Regions from separate parts of the Micromonospora sp. NPDC047187 genome, predicted to be linked through region 1. Evidence: riboswitches for the same ligand, from Rfam matches in the RefSeq annotation. Region 1 holds a riboswitch; each other region holds the start of a gene.
What was found. Region 1 has a riboswitch for cobalamin ahead of ABZ794_RS03845 (acyl-CoA thioesterase). Riboswitches for the same ligand answer to the same signal wherever they lie in the genome.
Positions count from the first base shown of each region.

Region 2: linked by a shared signal. The riboswitch ahead of cobN (cobaltochelatase subunit CobN) and the one ahead of ABZ794_RS03845 (acyl-CoA thioesterase) in region 1 are both predicted to bind cobalamin.
Region 3: linked by a shared signal. The riboswitch ahead of ABZ794_RS22240 (ribonucleoside-diphosphate reductase subunit alpha) and the one ahead of ABZ794_RS03845 (acyl-CoA thioesterase) in region 1 are both predicted to bind cobalamin.

Region 1 is NZ_JBEYUF010000001.1:889,004-894,419, forward strand. Features, by position in the region: gene ABZ794_RS03840 (copper resistance protein CopC) at 1-1,990, opposite strand, end outside; cobalamin riboswitch at 2,121-2,335, shown strand; gene ABZ794_RS03845 (acyl-CoA thioesterase) at 2,415-2,891, shown strand; gene ABZ794_RS03850 (zinc-dependent alcohol dehydrogenase family protein) at 3,000-3,992, shown strand; gene ABZ794_RS03855 (nitroreductase family protein) at 4,373-5,383, opposite strand.
Region 2 is NZ_JBEYUF010000040.1:2,610-8,025, reverse strand. Features, by position in the region: gene ABZ794_RS32675 (hypothetical protein) at 1-544, opposite strand, end outside; gene ABZ794_RS32670 (RNA polymerase sigma factor) at 537-1,118, opposite strand; gene ABZ794_RS32665 (hypothetical protein) at 1,247-1,582, shown strand; gene ABZ794_RS32660 (MBL fold metallo-hydrolase) at 1,590-2,306, opposite strand; cobalamin riboswitch at 2,648-2,777, shown strand; gene cobN (cobaltochelatase subunit CobN) at 3,059-5,416, shown strand, end outside.
Region 3 is NZ_JBEYUF010000014.1:140,532-145,947, forward strand. Features, by position in the region: gene ABZ794_RS22240 (ribonucleoside-diphosphate reductase subunit alpha) at 1-1,905, opposite strand, end outside; cobalamin riboswitch at 2,096-2,313, opposite strand; gene ABZ794_RS22245 (enolase C-terminal domain-like protein) at 2,603-4,000, shown strand; gene ABZ794_RS22250 (FadR/GntR family transcriptional regulator) at 4,008-4,730, shown strand; gene ABZ794_RS22255 (aldo/keto reductase) at 4,741-5,416, opposite strand, start outside.

The DNA.
Region 1 (5,416 bases):
GGCCTGAACTCGGCGCGGTCAGCCAGAACTTGACGGTCCCGTCGACCAACTCCTGCTCGGGGTGGACGTGCACGTAGCCGAGGTCGCCCTCACGAACCACTACCAGGTGCCCGTACGCGCCCAGGTACCGCTCCAACTGCGCCGGTACGGTCGGGTCGGCGCTGACCTGGAAGTGCATCGGCGCCGTCACCCCCACCGTCGGGGTGCCGGTCATCGACACCGCGTACGGACCAGCTGTCGCCTGCGCCTGTGCCGGCGGCAGTGCGGTCGGGGTGTGCGCGCCGGGCACCGTGTGGTCGACGCCCAGCACGAGAGGCTGCTGCCTGCCGTCGGCCGCGGTGACGGAGAAGTCGGCGTAGACGCGGTAGCCGCCGGGCCGGGCCAGCGTCAGGGGGACGCTCCAGGTGCCGTCGGGTGCCATCGTCGGGTGCAAATGCTGGTAGCCGGACAGGTCGCGGCCCACCACGATCATGTGCAACGGCTTGTCGTGGACGACCGGGAAGGTCGTTGCCGGCTGCCGGTCGGTCCCGACGATGCGGAACCGGTAGTCGGCGCGTACACCAGGGGGTTGGGACCGCTCCAGCGGCTGCAGGGTGTACCCACCGGCGCTGACCGTCGTCCCGGTCGCCAGCGTCGCGCCCGGCGCGTCGTCACCCCGATGCGTGTGCGGCCCCGTACCAGCCGGGTGTTGGTGCCCGTCGGTCGCGGAGCCCACCTGCCCCGAGTCGGACGGTCCACCGGCCGACGGTCGTGCGTTGCCGGTCGCCGGACTCTCGTCGGCGGTGCCGATACGGGCCAGCCCGAACCCGGCCAACAGGGCCACCACCAGCCCGCCGACGAACAGCGCCAGGTGGGTGTTGCTCAGCCGGGACCCAGGCGTCGCGGCGGCGAGGTCCGTGTCGGGCCGTGGCCCGGGGTCGACCGTCGGTTCGCCGTCCGCGTTGGCGAGGGCCTCGGTCACCTGATCGGTAGGCGTCGGCTCGACGGTGACGCCCGTGCGGGCCGTGACGACCGTGTCGCCCTTGCGCGCCGCCGGCACGGTGGCGGGCCGCTGCCTGTCGCTCGCGGTACGCGCGACGACGCCCGTCGCCGCGCCGGCCCTGCCCCCGCCGACCTTGCCGCCGACGGTCTTGTCCCCGGCAGCCTTGCCGCCGACGGTCTTGCCAGTGCCGGCCCTGTTCGTGGCACGGGCGCCACCGCCGCGTCGACCGGAGGTCGCCGCCGAGGTACGGCCCCGGCCGGTGGGTGTGCCGGCGGATCGGCGACGCCAGACGACGAACCCGGCCACCGCCCCGACCGCCGCGACCGCCGCCGCCCAGCCGGCCCAGGCCGGTGCCCCGGGACCGCTCTCCTCGGTCGACCCGGTCGACGGGGCCGCCGCAGCCGGCGGGGTCGACGGATCGTCCGCGGTGGTCGGCACCGCCGAGGCCTGCCCGGACGTGTTGTGCTGCTCGGTGGCGGCCACCAGCGCCGGGTCCGGTTGGGTCGATGGCGGGCTCCACCCCTTCGGCGCTGCCGTCACCCGCCCGTCGTAGCGGAAGGTCAGGGTGCCCCGCACGGTGTCGCCGTCCGAGGCGACCGACAGGTAGCTCACCGAGTACTGGCCCTTTGCGGGCAGGTGGGCGACGGACACCACCGCGGGGAACCCCGTCGTGTACTCCCGTGGCTCGAACTGCCCGTTGACCAGGAAGTACTCCCGCACCGGCTTCTCCAGCGGCTTCGGCTCCCCCTGCGACCAGCCGTTGTCGACACGGGCGCCGCCCGGGGCGGTGATAGTGAAGAACGCGTTGGCGGCGGCCTTCTCGGTGAAGTACAGCCGCACCTCCGTCAACGGCTCGCGCACGGTGGCGCCGCTCGCCGGTGTGGACGTGGCGAGGGTCCCGTGCGCCGCGGCGGGCTGGGCGGACGCGAGGAGGGCGACAGCCGAGGCGAGGAGGAACGCGAGGAGGCCCGAGACCACCCGCCCGCAAGTCTGGGGGAGACGACGCATCTGGATATCCTCACCCTCGCGAGACTTTTTTCAATAGGTGGCGATCTTCTTCCTCGGACGACAAAAGTTGACGATGAGGCCGTCCGCCGCCGCGGCAGGACGCCCTCGGTGGACAGATCCCCTGGCCAGCTATGCTGCCGACGGCGCTGGTTCGCCCCGTCGTGACCGGCTGGGCGTCGTAAGAGGGAACCCGGTGGAAATCCGGGGCTGCCCCGCAGCGGTGAGTGGGAACGACCGCCGTCATCAGCACTGGGCCAACGGCCTGGGAAGCGACGGCCAGTAGGGGACCGGCGCGACCGGTCAGGCCCGCGAGTCCGAAGACCTGCCGGCGCCGCGTACACAACCGTGTGCGCTGCCGTCGGCCTCGCGGGTGGGCTGAGCGGGTGACGGGCCGTGCGTGTGGTGCACGGCCAGGTCCTCGCCAGTGTGTGTCCGCGACCCGGCGGTGTGGTTTCCCGACCAGCACCACACCAACCTGATAGGTACGGTGCACGGCGGCCGGATCCTCAACCTCATCGACTCCGTCGCCGGTGTGGTCGCCGCCCGACACTCCGACGGGCCGGCGGTGACCGCCGCCATCGACGAGACGGCGTTCCTCCGCGCGGTGCGGGTCGGCGACGTCGTGCACGTCGACGCCCGGATCACCTGGGCCGGCCGCAGCTCGATGGAGGTGGCCGTCAAGGTGACCGCCGACCGGTGGGACCGGGCGGTGCCTCCCACCGACGTGGCAACCGCCCACCTGGTCATGGTCGCCATCGACGACGACGGCCAGCCTCGTACCGTGCCGCCGCTGCTACCGGAGACCGACGGGGACCGCCGACGGTACCGGGAGGCGAAGATCCGCCGGAAGCACCGACTGGCGTTGCGACGCGCGCTACTCGATGGTGCCGAAGACGACTGACCCACACTCGGTCCGCCCGTCGCGGCGCCGGCGCGGTCCGAGGAACCCGCCCCGCCGCCGATCCGGTCGGATAGCGTCCACGTGAAGCCTCGATCACGGAGAGTGTGGATGGTTATGCGCGCCGCGTTGTTGCGGGAGTTCGACGCTCCGCTGACGGTCGAGGAGATCGATCAACCCGCCCCCGAGCGCGGGCAGGTGCTGGTGCGGATCGTCGCCAGCGGGGTCAACCCGCTCGACACGAAGATCCAGGCAGGTAAGGCCGCGCACGCGCGTGTCGAGCTGCCCGCGGTGCTCGGCCTGGACCTTGCCGGCGTCGTCGCGGCGGTCGGCGCGGACGTGGCCGGCTTCGAGCCGGGAGACGAGGTGCACGGGCTGTGCGGGGGCGTCGGCGACCTACAGGGCTCGCTGGCCGAGTACGCCGCCGTGGACGCTCGACTGCTGGCCCACAAGCCGAGGAGCCTCTCGATGCGGGAGGCCGCCGCGTTGCCCCTGGCGGCGGTCACCTCCTGGGAGGGGCTGGTCGACCGGGCCGGAGTCCGCGCCGGGCAGAAGGTCCTGGTGCACGGAGGCGCCGGAGGTGTCGGGTACGTGGGTGTGCAACTTGCCCAGGCGCGAGGCGCCGAGGCGTACGCCACGGGCGGGCCGGCGAGCCTCCGGGTGATCGAGAGTCTGGGTGCCGTGCCGATCGACTACACAGCGAGCAAGGTCGAGGAGTACGTCGAGAGGTACACCGGCGGCGAGGGATTCGACATCGTCGTCGACAACGTCGGCGGCGCGACGCTCGACGCCTCGTTCGCGGCGGTACGCACCTACCACGGGCACGTCGTCAGCGCACTGGGCTGGGGCTCACACTCGCTCGCCCCGCTGTCGTTCCGGGGTGCGACCTACTCCGGCGTGTTCACCCTGCTGCCGATGCTCACCGGGCGGGGCCGGGAACACCACGGCGACATCCTGCGCGAGATCGCGGCGCTGGCCGATGCCGGCGCGCTGCGCCCCCGACTGGACGAGCGCAGGTTCACGCTCGACACGGTAATGGACGCCCATCGGCTGGTCGCCGACGGCACCGCCGAGGGCAAGGTCGTCGTGGACGTCGCCGGTTGAGCCGAGCCGTTCGTGGACACCGAAGTGGTCAGGGCTCGCTGCTTGCAGCGTTGCTCGTGGCTCCTGGTCCCGGGTCGCTGGTCGTCGCAGTGACAGGTCGGCATCGGTCTGGTGGTGGCTGTCAATCCCAGGCAGAGCTCATCCGCACAGCGCGGAGCGCGGCCCGCAAAGCGCCGCTGTTGTCGATCAGCAAGCCACCTTGGCACAGCCCACGACAGCCCATCGAGGCTTGTCCTCACGTCTTTGAGGAGTTGGTCGATCGGCTGTCGTGGGTCATGCCCGGCCGGCATGGTTTTGTCACGCGCATCCCGTGGTGGCTTCCGCGAGACGCTCGTTTCCTGGGCTTGGCCCCCCCCGGTGAGCGTCCGGGGACGGGCACGCTACCTGGTGCCGGAGTCCACCGCGGAGGTGTCGACGACCTGCTCAGTGGGCAGGCGCGGAGTGTGGGGTGGCGCGGCGTGCGCCCGGTCGGCGATCCCCAGCCGCATCGCCAGATACGGAAAGCCGAGCCCGGCCAGCATCTGGCGCAGTGTCTGCCGGGTGCCGTCGGTCTCGACCACGCCGCTGAGCGGCACCATCGAGACGCCGAGCCGGGTGGCGGTCAGCCAGGCGGCGGAGAGCCCCTCTCCGGCGCGCAGCCAGCTGTCCGGCTCGTCGTCGATGTTCCAGAGGATGGCATAGGCGGCCGCACGGTCGTGTCCGGGGCTGATCGGCAGGGTTCCGGATTTGCCGAAGTCCCGTACCGGCACGGTGGTCTGCGGGGGCTGCTCGGGCAGCACCTCGGGGGGCAATCCGGCGCCGGCGGCGGCCCGGCTGGTCCAGTACGCGAGCTCCTCCCGCAGCTCCGGCTCCTCCGCCGCCACCACCGCAGCGTGGGCCGCCGCGGCCGCCAACTCCATCACCTGGTCGGAGTCGAGCAGTTGGAGTCGGGCGCCCTGCGCGCCGGTCGACTTGACGATCTCGTCGAGTGTGCCGTTGGGCACCGGCTCGTCACTGACCGGCCGCCGGTCGGTCTGCCGAGTCCGCATGCACGGCACGAGGCGGGTCGCGTCCGCGTCCGCCTCGGTCTGCTCGAACCGGCTGAATCGGGCGAGCAGCTCAGGCTGGCCCGGGTCGGGTAGCCGCTCCACCTCTGCGGCCCAACCCTCGGCGGCCAGCGCCACGCGCGCGTGGTGCAGCGCCAGGCCGCAGCTCAACGTCACCAGCCGATTCTCCGGATCGGTTGCGGCGAGTTGCGGCTCGTGCACCATCCGCAGCTCCAGCGCGTCGGGGAGGACCGTCCAGCGCCACGGCTGGCTGTTGTGCACCGACGGGGCGAGACCGGCCGCCGCGGCGGCCTGCGTGAGTGCGGTGGTCAGCGGGCGGTCCCTGGCCGGCGTCTCGTGGCTCATCGTCACGACCTTTCGTTTTCCACATCGTGCCCC
Region 2 (5,416 bases), on a different contig from region 1:
CGGCGAAGTCGCCGTTGACCTGGACCCAGTTCGCGCCCGGCGGGGTGACCTCCTTGTGGAAGGCCAGGTCGAGGCGACCGTCGAACGCGTCGACGCGCAGCGCGCCCCCGTCGTAGAGCAGCGTCGCCACCCGGTACCGGCCCGTGGCGTCCGGGTCGGCGACCAGCACCTGTTCGGGCGTGCCCAGCATCGCCGGCAGGCGGATCGGAAACCGCACCGCCCGTTGCGCCTCGTCCAGGACGACGGTCCGCTGCCCGGGCAACGGCGACGCGGTGCCGCCGGGCGGCGTCGGGGCGGTCGAGGTGGCGATGCTGACCCCGGCGAAGCGCAGCAGCCCCGTGACGACGTCAGCGATCGCCGCCCGCGTCGGCGGCAACAGCGCCACCAGCAGGGCGACGAGCGCCACCGCGGCGAGCGACCGCCACCGGCGCCGCCGGGGCGCGGGCGTGCCGAGTCGTACGCGGACGCGGGCGGTCACATCGGGCGGCTCGGGGGTGTCCAGCCAGGCGGACAGGTGGCGCAGTTCCCGTTCGAGGTCACCCATGCCGGACCTCCGCACGGTCGAGCAGGCCGCGTAGCTTCGCCAGCGCCCGGGACGTACGCGACTTCACAGTGCCCCGGGGCCAGCCCAGAGCCGCCACCGTCTCCTCCTCGGTGAGATCGAGGAAGAACCGGCAGACGATCACCTCACGGTCCCGTACCGGCAGTTGTCGCAGGGCCTGCACCAGCGACGCCCGGCGCTCCCCGGCGAGGACCGCGCCGACCGCGTCGTCCCCGGCGACCTCGGACGTCGGGTCCGCTGCCGCCGCCCGCAGGACGAGCCCGTCGCGCCGGCCACGAGAGCGGTGCAGGTTGCGGGTCTCGTTCGCGACGATCGCGAGCAGCCACGACCGGAAGGACGCGTCACCCCGGTAACGGGACAGCTTCCGGTACGCCTTCACGAACGCCTCCTGGATCACGTCCTCGGAGTCCGAGCCCGCGCCGAGCAGCACCGCGGTCCGGTACGCGGACGCGGTGTGCCGGGCGACCAGGAGGTTGTACGCCTCCAGGTCACCTGCCCGAGCGCGGGTGACGAGCGCCTCGTCGTCCAGGGAAGCCTCCGTTCGGATCACACTCATGACACCGCCCACCCGCCGCGGGTTCCACCCGGCTTTCCCGAGGTAGGTCAGCTCTCTCCCATCCGGCGCGCAGCGTATTGCCAGGAACCGGTGCTGCACTGGAGGGACGTCGAGGAGAGGGGCGGGGCATGAGCTGGTTCAACCGCCGGTCACGGGGTGCCGAGGCGACCCCGACGAAGCTGGACCGGGAGGCGACCCGCGACGACCTCGCGGCGCTGGAGGCGTTCGTCGCCACCCGGCGCGGGGTGGAGTTCTACCTGGAACCGGAGACGACCGCGACGGACACCACGGTGATGGCGATCGCCCACGACGGCGAGTGGATCCGCCGCCGTACCGGAACGCCCCGCGCGGCCGGGGCCATCGCCCGCAAGCACGCGGTGCCGCTGTACGAGGCGGCGCGCACCGGCTACCCGGAACGGATGCGGACCTGGAGCCGGGCCCACCCGGAACGCCACGCCCGCTGAGGCTGGGTCAGGCAGCATCGAGGGTTGAGCCGACCTGCTCACGCGTCATCGGCTCGGCGTGGCTCGAGACGTACCAGTGGTAGGTGCTGTCGAGCAGTCGCCGGACCAGGTCGACGTCGAGGCCGTCCTCCGGCCGGCGCAGGTGCGCCGGCGGCGGGTAGAAGCAGTCGCCCAGCAGCATCACCCCCGAGTCGGGCACCAGCACCACTGCCGAATCCGGTGCGTGCCCGCCGCCGACGTGGCGTAGCCGAACCCCGACCGGCAGCTCGTCCACGTCGGCGAAAGTCCGAGTTGGCGGCAGGATGGCGAAGTCTTCCCAGGACGCCATCGCGCGTGCGCGGGCTTGAAAGCTCGGGCGCAGGCGCGGATCGGCACGTACCTGCTCTTGCAGGTAGCGGTGGCTCCACGGCCGGGCGGCCTCGGCGCGCAGCAGCGACACCGCTGTCTCGTGCCCGACGATCTCCACCCCGGGCCAGGCGCAGGCGCCCCACACGTGGTCCCAGTGATGATGGGTGTAGACCAGCCAGCGCGGCTCCGGAAGCCCGGCGGCGACCAGCGCGGCCTGGATCTCGCGGGCGTGCGCGGGGCTCTGCCCGGCGTCGATCATCACACTGCCGCGTTCGTCGACGACGACGGCGACGCCGGCCTGGACCGCCTCCGGGTCGGGATCGCCCGGACAGAGCCAGACCCGGCCCGCAAGGTGGTGGAACTGCGGGGCGATCATGGTGATCGACCTCCGAGATTGATCGCGGACACTGGTGTGGCGTTCGCCGATCCTACGTGAGGGTGTCGGCCGGCACCGCCCTGCCGGAGGGTCGGCGCAGGTCAGAGCTCGTCCGGCCATCCTTTGCTCTGCTTGCCTATCTGCACCGGTGACCCTCCGTGCCCGGTGCGCATAGGTAAGCAGAGCAAAGGGCGTCGGGCATTGATCTGGGGCATTGCGTCGCGCGGAGCCGCGCCCGCACCAATCGTTGAAGCTCGATAAGTGCCGCCCGTCTGGCGGGGCCGGACCGGCGTTGACCGGCGGCGCGGCGGTGTGGCAGCATTCGCGGCCTGACGGCAGTGAAGGAAGTCGGTGCGAATCCGACGCGGTCCCGCCACTGTCACCGGGGAGCGATCCCCCCTCGTGAGTCACGGCCGTGTGTCTGCGGTTGGAAGGCCGGGGGAGAGCGTCGATCCGGAAGCCAGGATACTTCGGCCGTCGGGACGTACCCCAGGGCGTGGACACCCGAGGAGGACCCGATGACGCACGGCGTCTCATTCACCGACGATTACCGTCGTATCGCGCTGCAGGCAGTGCATTCCAAGGACACCGGCCACCGGCACCGCTGAGCTGATCGCCCGGCGCCGACCGGCCCCGACGCATGCGTCGGGGCGCCGTTCGCTCGGGCCGTCGTACCGGCTGACGCCGTACCCACCCGCATCGCCCCGGTCGCCCCCCGTGAGGGCCCAGGGCGTCACTTTCCGGAGCCTGCCGTGCGCATCCTGCTGCTGTCCACCGCCGACACCGACCTGCTGGCCGCCCGCGCCAGCGGTGCCGACTACCGGTTGGCCAACCCCGCCCGAGTCACCGCCGAGGAGGTGCCCGCCCTGCTCGACGGGGTCGCCCTCGTCGTCGTACGCCTGCTCGGCGGTCGGCAGGCGTGGCCGGACGGTCTCGCCGCGGTGCTCGCCACCGGCGTGCCGACGGTAGTGCTTGGCGGTGAGGCGCTGCCCGACGCGGAGCTGATGGCCACCTCCACAGTGCCGTCCGGGGTCGTCACCCAGTCGCTGGCGTACCTGGTGGAGGGCGGCCCGGACAACCTGGGGCAGCTGGCCCGGTTCCTCTCCGACACGGTGCTGCTCACCGGCGAGGGGTTCGCCGCACCCACGCCCACCCCGGCGTACGGCGTGCACGGCGAACACCCCGCCGACCCGAATCGGCCCACTGTGGGGATCGTCTTCTACCGGGCGCACGCCCTCGCCGGCAACACCGACTTCGTCGACGTGCTCGCGGACGCGGTCCACAAAGCCGGCGGCAACCCGCTGCCGATCTTCTGCGGCTCGCTGCGCGGGCTGACCGCGGGCGCCGGCCCACTCGGGCTCTTCGCCCGCTGTGACGCGCTGCTGGTCACGGTGCTGGCGGCCGGCGGTGCGGTCGCCGCGGACGCCTCCGGTGGCGGCGACGAGGACGCCTGGGACGTCGGGGCCCTGGCCGCCCTGGACGTGCCGGTCATCCAGGCGCTCTGCCTCACCAGCACCCGCGCGCAGTGGGCCGACAGCGACGCCGGCCTGTCCCCGCTGGACGCCGCCATGCAGGTGGCCATCCCCGAGTTCGACGGCCGGATCGTGTCGGTGCCGTTCTCGTTCAAGCAGATCGACGCCGACGGGCTCTCGGTCTACGCCGCCGATCCTGAGCGGGCCGCCCGGGTCGCCGGGATCGCGGTGCGCCACGCCCGGCTGCGGTACGTGCCGCACGCCGACAAGCGGGTCGCCGTGGTGCTCAGCTCCTACCCCACCAAGCACTCGCGGGTCGGTAACGCCGTCGGGTTGGACACCCCGGCCTCGGCGGTCCGGCTGTTCGCCGCGCTGGCCGAGGCCGGCTACGACCTGGGTGACGCGCCACCGCCCGACGACGGCGACGCGCTGATCCACTCGCTGATCGCCGCCGGTGGTCACGACGTGGAGTGGCTCACCCCGGAGCAGTTGGCCGCCGCCGAGGCCCGGATACCCGGGCCGACGTACCGGCGTTGGTTCGACCAGGTCCCGGCCGAGCTGCGCGAGCGGATGCGGGAGCACTGGGGTGAGCCGCCGGGCGAGCTGTACACCGAGGGCGGCGACATCGTGCTCGCCGGGCTGCGCTTCGGCAACGTGGTGCTGCTGATCCAGCCGCCCCGCGGCTTCGGGGAGAACCCGATCGCCATCTACCACGACCCGGACCTGCCGCCCAGCCACCACTACCTGGCCGCGTACCGCTGGTTGACAGCGCCCGCCGCGGACGGCGGCTTCGGCGCGGACGCCGTGGTGCACCTGGGCAAGCACGGCACCCTGGAGTGGCTGCCCGGCAAGGGCCTCGGCCTGGCCGCGGACTGCGCGCCCGACGCGGTCCTGGGCGACCTGCCGCTGGTGTACCCGTTCATCGTCAACGACCCCGGCGAGGGCACCCAGGCCAAGCGGCGGGCGCACGCCGTTGTCGTCGACCACCTGGTCCCGCCGATGGCCCGCGCCGAGACCTACGGCGACCTGGCCAAACTGGAACAACTGCTCGACGAGTACGCGACGGTGCAGGCCCTCGACCCGGCCAAGGTGCCCACCGTGCGGGCCCAGATCTGGGACCTGGTGCGCGCCGCCGAGCTGCACCACGACCTGCACGCCGAGGCGATGCCCGACGCGGACGACTTCGACGACTTCGTGCTGCACCTCGACGGGTACCTGTGCGAGGTCAAGGACGTGCAGATCCGCGACGGGCTGCACATCCTCGCCGACGCTCCCACCGGCGAGCCCAGGGTCAACCTGGTCCTCGCGGTGCTGCGCGCCCCGCAGATCTGGGGCGGCGCCCGGGCCCTGCCCGGCCTGCGACAGGCCCTCGCCGTCGCGTACTCCCTCGACGAGCAGGAGCTGCTCGCGTCGCCGGGACAGCGACTGGCGCTGCCCGCCGCGCTGACCGACGTGGTGGACGGGCCGGCCGGCACCGCCGCCGACGCGATCGACCTCATCGAGGCCCTCGCGCGGCGGCTGGTCGTCGGCATGGAGACCCTGGACTGGGCCGTTGACACTGTTGACGCGGTGGTGACGGAGGTGACCGGTCGGTCGGTCCCGGACGTCGCCGCGGTGCTGCACTTCGCCGCCACCGAA
Region 3 (5,416 bases), on a different contig from region 1:
CAGGGCGGTGTTGACCTGGAGGAACTCCCCCGACAGGGTCTCGCGCTTGAACAGGTTGGACACCTGCGGCTCGATGCACTCGTAGCACCCGGCGATCGAGGCGATGGTGGCGGTCGGCGCGACCGCCACGAGCAGCGAGTTGCGCAGCCCGTACGCCTCGACCCGCTCGCGCAGCGCGTCCCACCGCGCGGTCTGCGTACCCTCGACACCCCACAGGTCGGGTTGGAGCTGGCCCCGCGCGGCCCGGGTCTGCGGGTACGCCGGATGCGCGCCGAAGTCGCGCGCCAGGTCGGCGGAGGTCTCCAACGCGGTCAGGTACAGCTCCTCGCTGATCCGGGTGGACAGCTCCCGCGCGGCCGGCGAGTCGAACGGCAGCCGCAGCGCGAAGAAGACGTCCTGTAGGCCCATCAGCCCGAGTCCGACCGGCCGCCAGCGGGGGTTGCTCGCCGCCGCCTGCGCCGTCGGGTAGTAGTTGATGTCGATGACCCGGTCGAGGAAGGTCACCGCGGTCCGCACCGTGACGCGCAGCCGCTCCCAGTCGATCCCGCCGTCGGTGAGGTGGGCGGCGAGGTTCACCGAGCCGAGGTTGCACACGGCGGTCTCGGCGTCGCTGGACACCTCGACGATCTCGGTGCAGAGGTTGGACAGGTGCACCACGTTGCCCGGCTCGGCGGTCTGGTTGCACAGTCGGTTGGCGGCGTCCTTGAAGGTCATCCAGCCGTTGCCGGTCTGGGCGAGGGTCCGCATCATCTTCCCGTACAGCTCCCGTGCCGGGACCTGCCGCACGTGGCGACCCTGCGCCTCGGCCTCCCGGTACGCGGCGTCGAACCGCTCCCCCCACAGGTCGGGCAGCTCGGGCACCTCGTGCGGGTCGAACAGCGACCACAGCGCGTCGGCCTCGACCCGGCGCATGAACTCGTCCGGGATCCAGTTGGCCAGGTTGAGGTTGTGGGTGCGCCGGGCGTCCTCGCCGGTGTTGTCCCGCAGTTGCAGGAACTCCTCGATGTCCGGGTGCCACGGCTCCAGGTAGACGCAGGCCGCGCCCTTGCGTCGGCCACCCTGGTTCACCGCGGCGACGCTCGCGTCCAGGGTGCGCAGCCATGGCACGATCCCGTTGGACTGCCCGTTCGTGCCCCGGATCAGCGCTCCCCGGGAGCGGACCCGGGAGTACGCGATGCCGATGCCACCGGCGAACTTCGACAGGTTGGCGACCTGGGCGTACCGCTGGTAGATCGAGTCCAGCTCGTCGAGCGGGGAGTCGACCAGGTAGCAGGAGGACATCTGGGTGTGCCGGGTCCCGGAGTTAAACAAGGTCGGTGAGCTGGGCAGGTAGGCCAGGCTGGACATCAGCCGGTAGAAGCCGACCGCCTCGTCCGCCGTCCGGGACAGGCCGCAGGACACCCGCAGCAGCCAGTACTGCGGGGTCTCCAAGACCAGTCGGCTGGTGGGGTGGCGCAGCAGGTATCGGTCGTACACGGTGCGCAGGCCGAAGTACTCGAACCGGCGGTCGCCGTCCGGGTCGATGGCGTGGTCGAGCGTCGCGGCGTGTGCGGCGACGAACGCGGCGGTGTCGTCACCGATCAGGCCCTCGGCGTGGCCGACCCGGATCGCCGCGCTGAACGAGGTGACGCCCTGTCGGCGCACCTCCTTGTCGACGTAGCCGGCCAGCAGCCGCGCGGCGAGGCGCGAGTACTGCGGCTCCTCACCGATCATCTCGGCGGCGGTCTGGATGGACAGCCGGTCCAGTTCAGCAGTGGTCGCGCCGTCGTAGAGGCCGCTGATGGTGCGGGTGGCCACCCGCATCGGGTCGACGTCGGTCAGGTCGTCGGCCCACCGCTCGACCGCCCGGACGATCTTGTTCACGTCCACGGGTTCGGTGCCGCCGTCGCGCTTGCGGACCTGCATCGGCGTCCGCCGCACTGTCGCGTCGCCGCTGGCCGGGACTACCTCGGTGACTGTCACCACTCGCTCCTCGGAGTTCGAGACCTGGTGGCCCGGACGCGAGGAGACAGACACCGACGGACGCCACGCCAGCCGGCGTGGGTCAGGTGGCGTCAGCCGTCCCACGCGGCCTCGGACCGCCGCCCACCCGGGTGCGGGTACGCGGCGCGCTGGCAGGTCTTCGGACTCGCGGGCACGACCGGGCTCGCCGGTCTCCTACTGGCCGTCGCTTCCCAGGCCGATTGGTGGCCCAGTGCTGATGACGGCGGTCGTTCCCACTCACCGCTGCGGGACAGTCCCGGATTTCCACCGGGTTCCCTGTTGCCTCGACCACCCCGGATGAGCGGCCGAACCAGCTGCGCTCGACACCATATATAGGGACGCAGCCGTTGTCACACCCCACATGTCGGTCTCGGGCGTGTCGGCGACGACTCGGTGACCACTGTCACCACCCCGGCCGACCACACCACACCGACCGACGCCCGACACCGGAGTCGGGACTCCCCACGCGGTCACGGTGGGCGGTATGGCGGATCGACCCGGCGAGGCAAACATCATATGTCTGAGGGTCTCCAGTGATCCACATCGTTGACGCGCTGGAGAAGCCCTCCGTATACTCCCAGTGATCATCTGATCTTTAGCCTAGCCGGGCGAGGAGCGCATGCCGCAGATCACTGCCGTCACCGTCGAAGACGTCCGCTTCCCCACCTCCCTGACCGCTGACGGGTCAGACGCCATGAACAAGGACGGCGACTACTCGGCGGCCTACGTCGTCCTGCACACCGACGGCGTCGACGGCGCGGGCGCGCCACTCGCGGGGCACGGCCTGACCTTCACCATCGGCCGAGGCAACGACATCGTCGCGGCGGCGGCAGTCCACCAGGCACAGCTTCTGGTGGGCCTGGACGTGGCGACGATGGCAGCGGACATGGGCGCGGTCTACCGCCTCCTCACCTCCGACTCGCAACTGCGCTGGCTCGGTCCGGAGAAGGGTGTCGTCCACCTGTCCCTGGCGGCCGTGCTGAACGCGTCGTGGGACCTGGTCGCCCGGGTCGCCGACAAGCCGCTGTGGCGGCTGCTCGTCGACATGTCCCCCGAGCAACTCGTCGACATCGCGGACCTGCGCTACCTGTCCGACGCGCTGACCCGCGACGAGGCACTGGCCATCCTGCGGGCCAAGGAGGGCACGAAGGCCGCCCGCCTCGCCGAGCTCGACCGGACCGGCTACCCCGCCTACACCACCTCGGCCGGTTGGCTCGGCTACGGCGACGACAAGCTGCGCCGGCTGTGCCAGGAGGCGGTGGACACCGGCTACGGCTACGTCAAGCTCAAGGTGGGCGCCAACCTCGACGACGACATCCGCCGATGCGCCATCGCGCGGGAGATCCTCGGACCGGATCGCAACCTGATGATCGACGCCAACCAGGTGTGGGACGTCGGTCAGGCCATCGACTGGGTCACCGCCCTCGCCCAGTTCACGCCACTGTGGATCGAGGAGCCGACCAGCCCCGACGACATCCTGGGCCACGCGGCCGTCCGCCGCGCCGTCGCTCCGATCGGCGTCGCCACCGGCGAACACTGCCACAACCGGGTGATGTTCAAGCAGCTGTTCCAGGCCGAGGCCATCGACTTCTGCCAGCTGGACACCGGCAGGTTGGCCAGCATCAACGAGATCGTCGCCGTGCTGCTGCTCGCCGCGAAGTTCGACGTCCCGGTGTGCCCGCACGCCGGCGGTGTCGGGCTGTGCGAGATGGTCCAACACGTGTCGGTGCTCGACTACGTCGCGATCTCGGGGGACCTCACCAACCGGGTCACCGAATTCGTCGACCACCTGCACGAACACTTCACCGATCCCTGCATCATCCGGGACACCGGTTCCGGCAGCGGCTACGTCCTGCCCAGCCAGCCCGGCTACTCCACCCGGATGCGTCAGGAGTCGGTAGCGCTCTACCGGTTTCCCGACGGCCACTACTGGGCGGCGACAGACCCGACTACCGTGTCATCTCCGGAGGCGGCGTACGTGATCGCGGGTGGGAAGGCCACCCCCGCCGGCCGTTAGGGGGATCATGTCTCGCACTGACGAAGTGGTCAACGGCATCAAGCGGATGATCCTCGAAGGGCAGTTCAGGCCCGGGGACCGGTTGCCCATCGAGAAGGACCTCGCCGAGCAGCTCGGCGTCTCGCGGGGGTCCCTGCGCGAGGGGATGTCGGCCCTGTCGATCCTCGGCATCGTCAACATCCGCCAGGGCGACGGCACCTACGTCACCAACCTCGACGCGCCACAACTGCTGGCCCCGATGGGTTTCGTGGTGGACTTCCAGGGCCAGGGCGACCCCCGGCACATCCACACCGTTCGCCGTCTGCTGGAGTGCGAGGCCGCCTGCCTGGCGGCGACCAGGATCACCGACGAGGCCCTGGCCCAGGCGGGTGACCTGCTCGACGAGGCGGCCCGGTTGGTCGGCCAGTCGCCGCCGGACCACGAGCGGATCATGGAGATCGACATCGCCTTCCACCGGATCATCGCGGTGCACGCCGAGAATCCGGTGCTCGTCGGCCTGATCGAAGCCTTCGCCGGGCGCACCATCCGTGGCCGGCTCTGGCGGAGTCTGCACGAGGAGGGCGCGGACCTGCGCACCCATGACGAACACGTGGCGATCCTGAAGGCCCTCGTGGCGCGCGACCCGGAGCGGGCGCGCACCCGGATGGCCAACCACCTGATCGGCGTGGAGGAGTCGTTGCAGGGTTTACCCGACGACGCCGACGCGAGCACCGAGACGGCCCGGTCGTGACGGCCCACCCTCACGGCTGCACGTCGAGCAGCCCCTCGTCGTACAACGCCGTCCAGAGCTGATCCGGGACGTCGACACCAGCTCGACGCAGGGTCTCGGTCACCTGGGCCTCGTCCCGCATACCGACCACCGTCGAGACCACGGCCGGGTGACGACGGACGAACGCCAACGCCGCCTGGGGCAGCGTGACGCCGTACATCCGACAGACCCGCGCTATCCGGCGGGCCTGATCGATCACCTCCGCCGGCGCCTGCTGGTAGTCGTAGACGGCGTCGGGCGGTGGCATGTCCCGGGCCAACAGCCCGGAGTTGTAAACACCGGCGACCACCACACCGACGTGGCGGGCCTGCGCGACGGGCAGCAGGTCGGTCAGCGCGCCCTGCTCCAACAGGGTGTACCGGCCGGCGCACATCACCACGTCCACGTCGGTCTCCGCCACGAAGCGGGCCAGCATCGCGGACTGGTTCATCCCCGCCCCGACCGCACCGATCACGCCCTGCTCCCGCAGCTCCACCAACGCCGGGATGGCCTCGCGCGCGGCCTGCTCCCAATGCTCGTCCGGATCATGCAGATACACCACGTCGATCCGGTCCAGGCCGGTGCGCCCAAGGCTCGCCTCCAGCGAACGGCGTACGCCGTCGCGGCTGAAGTCCCAGACCCGGCGATGGTCGGCGGGAACGTCGAAC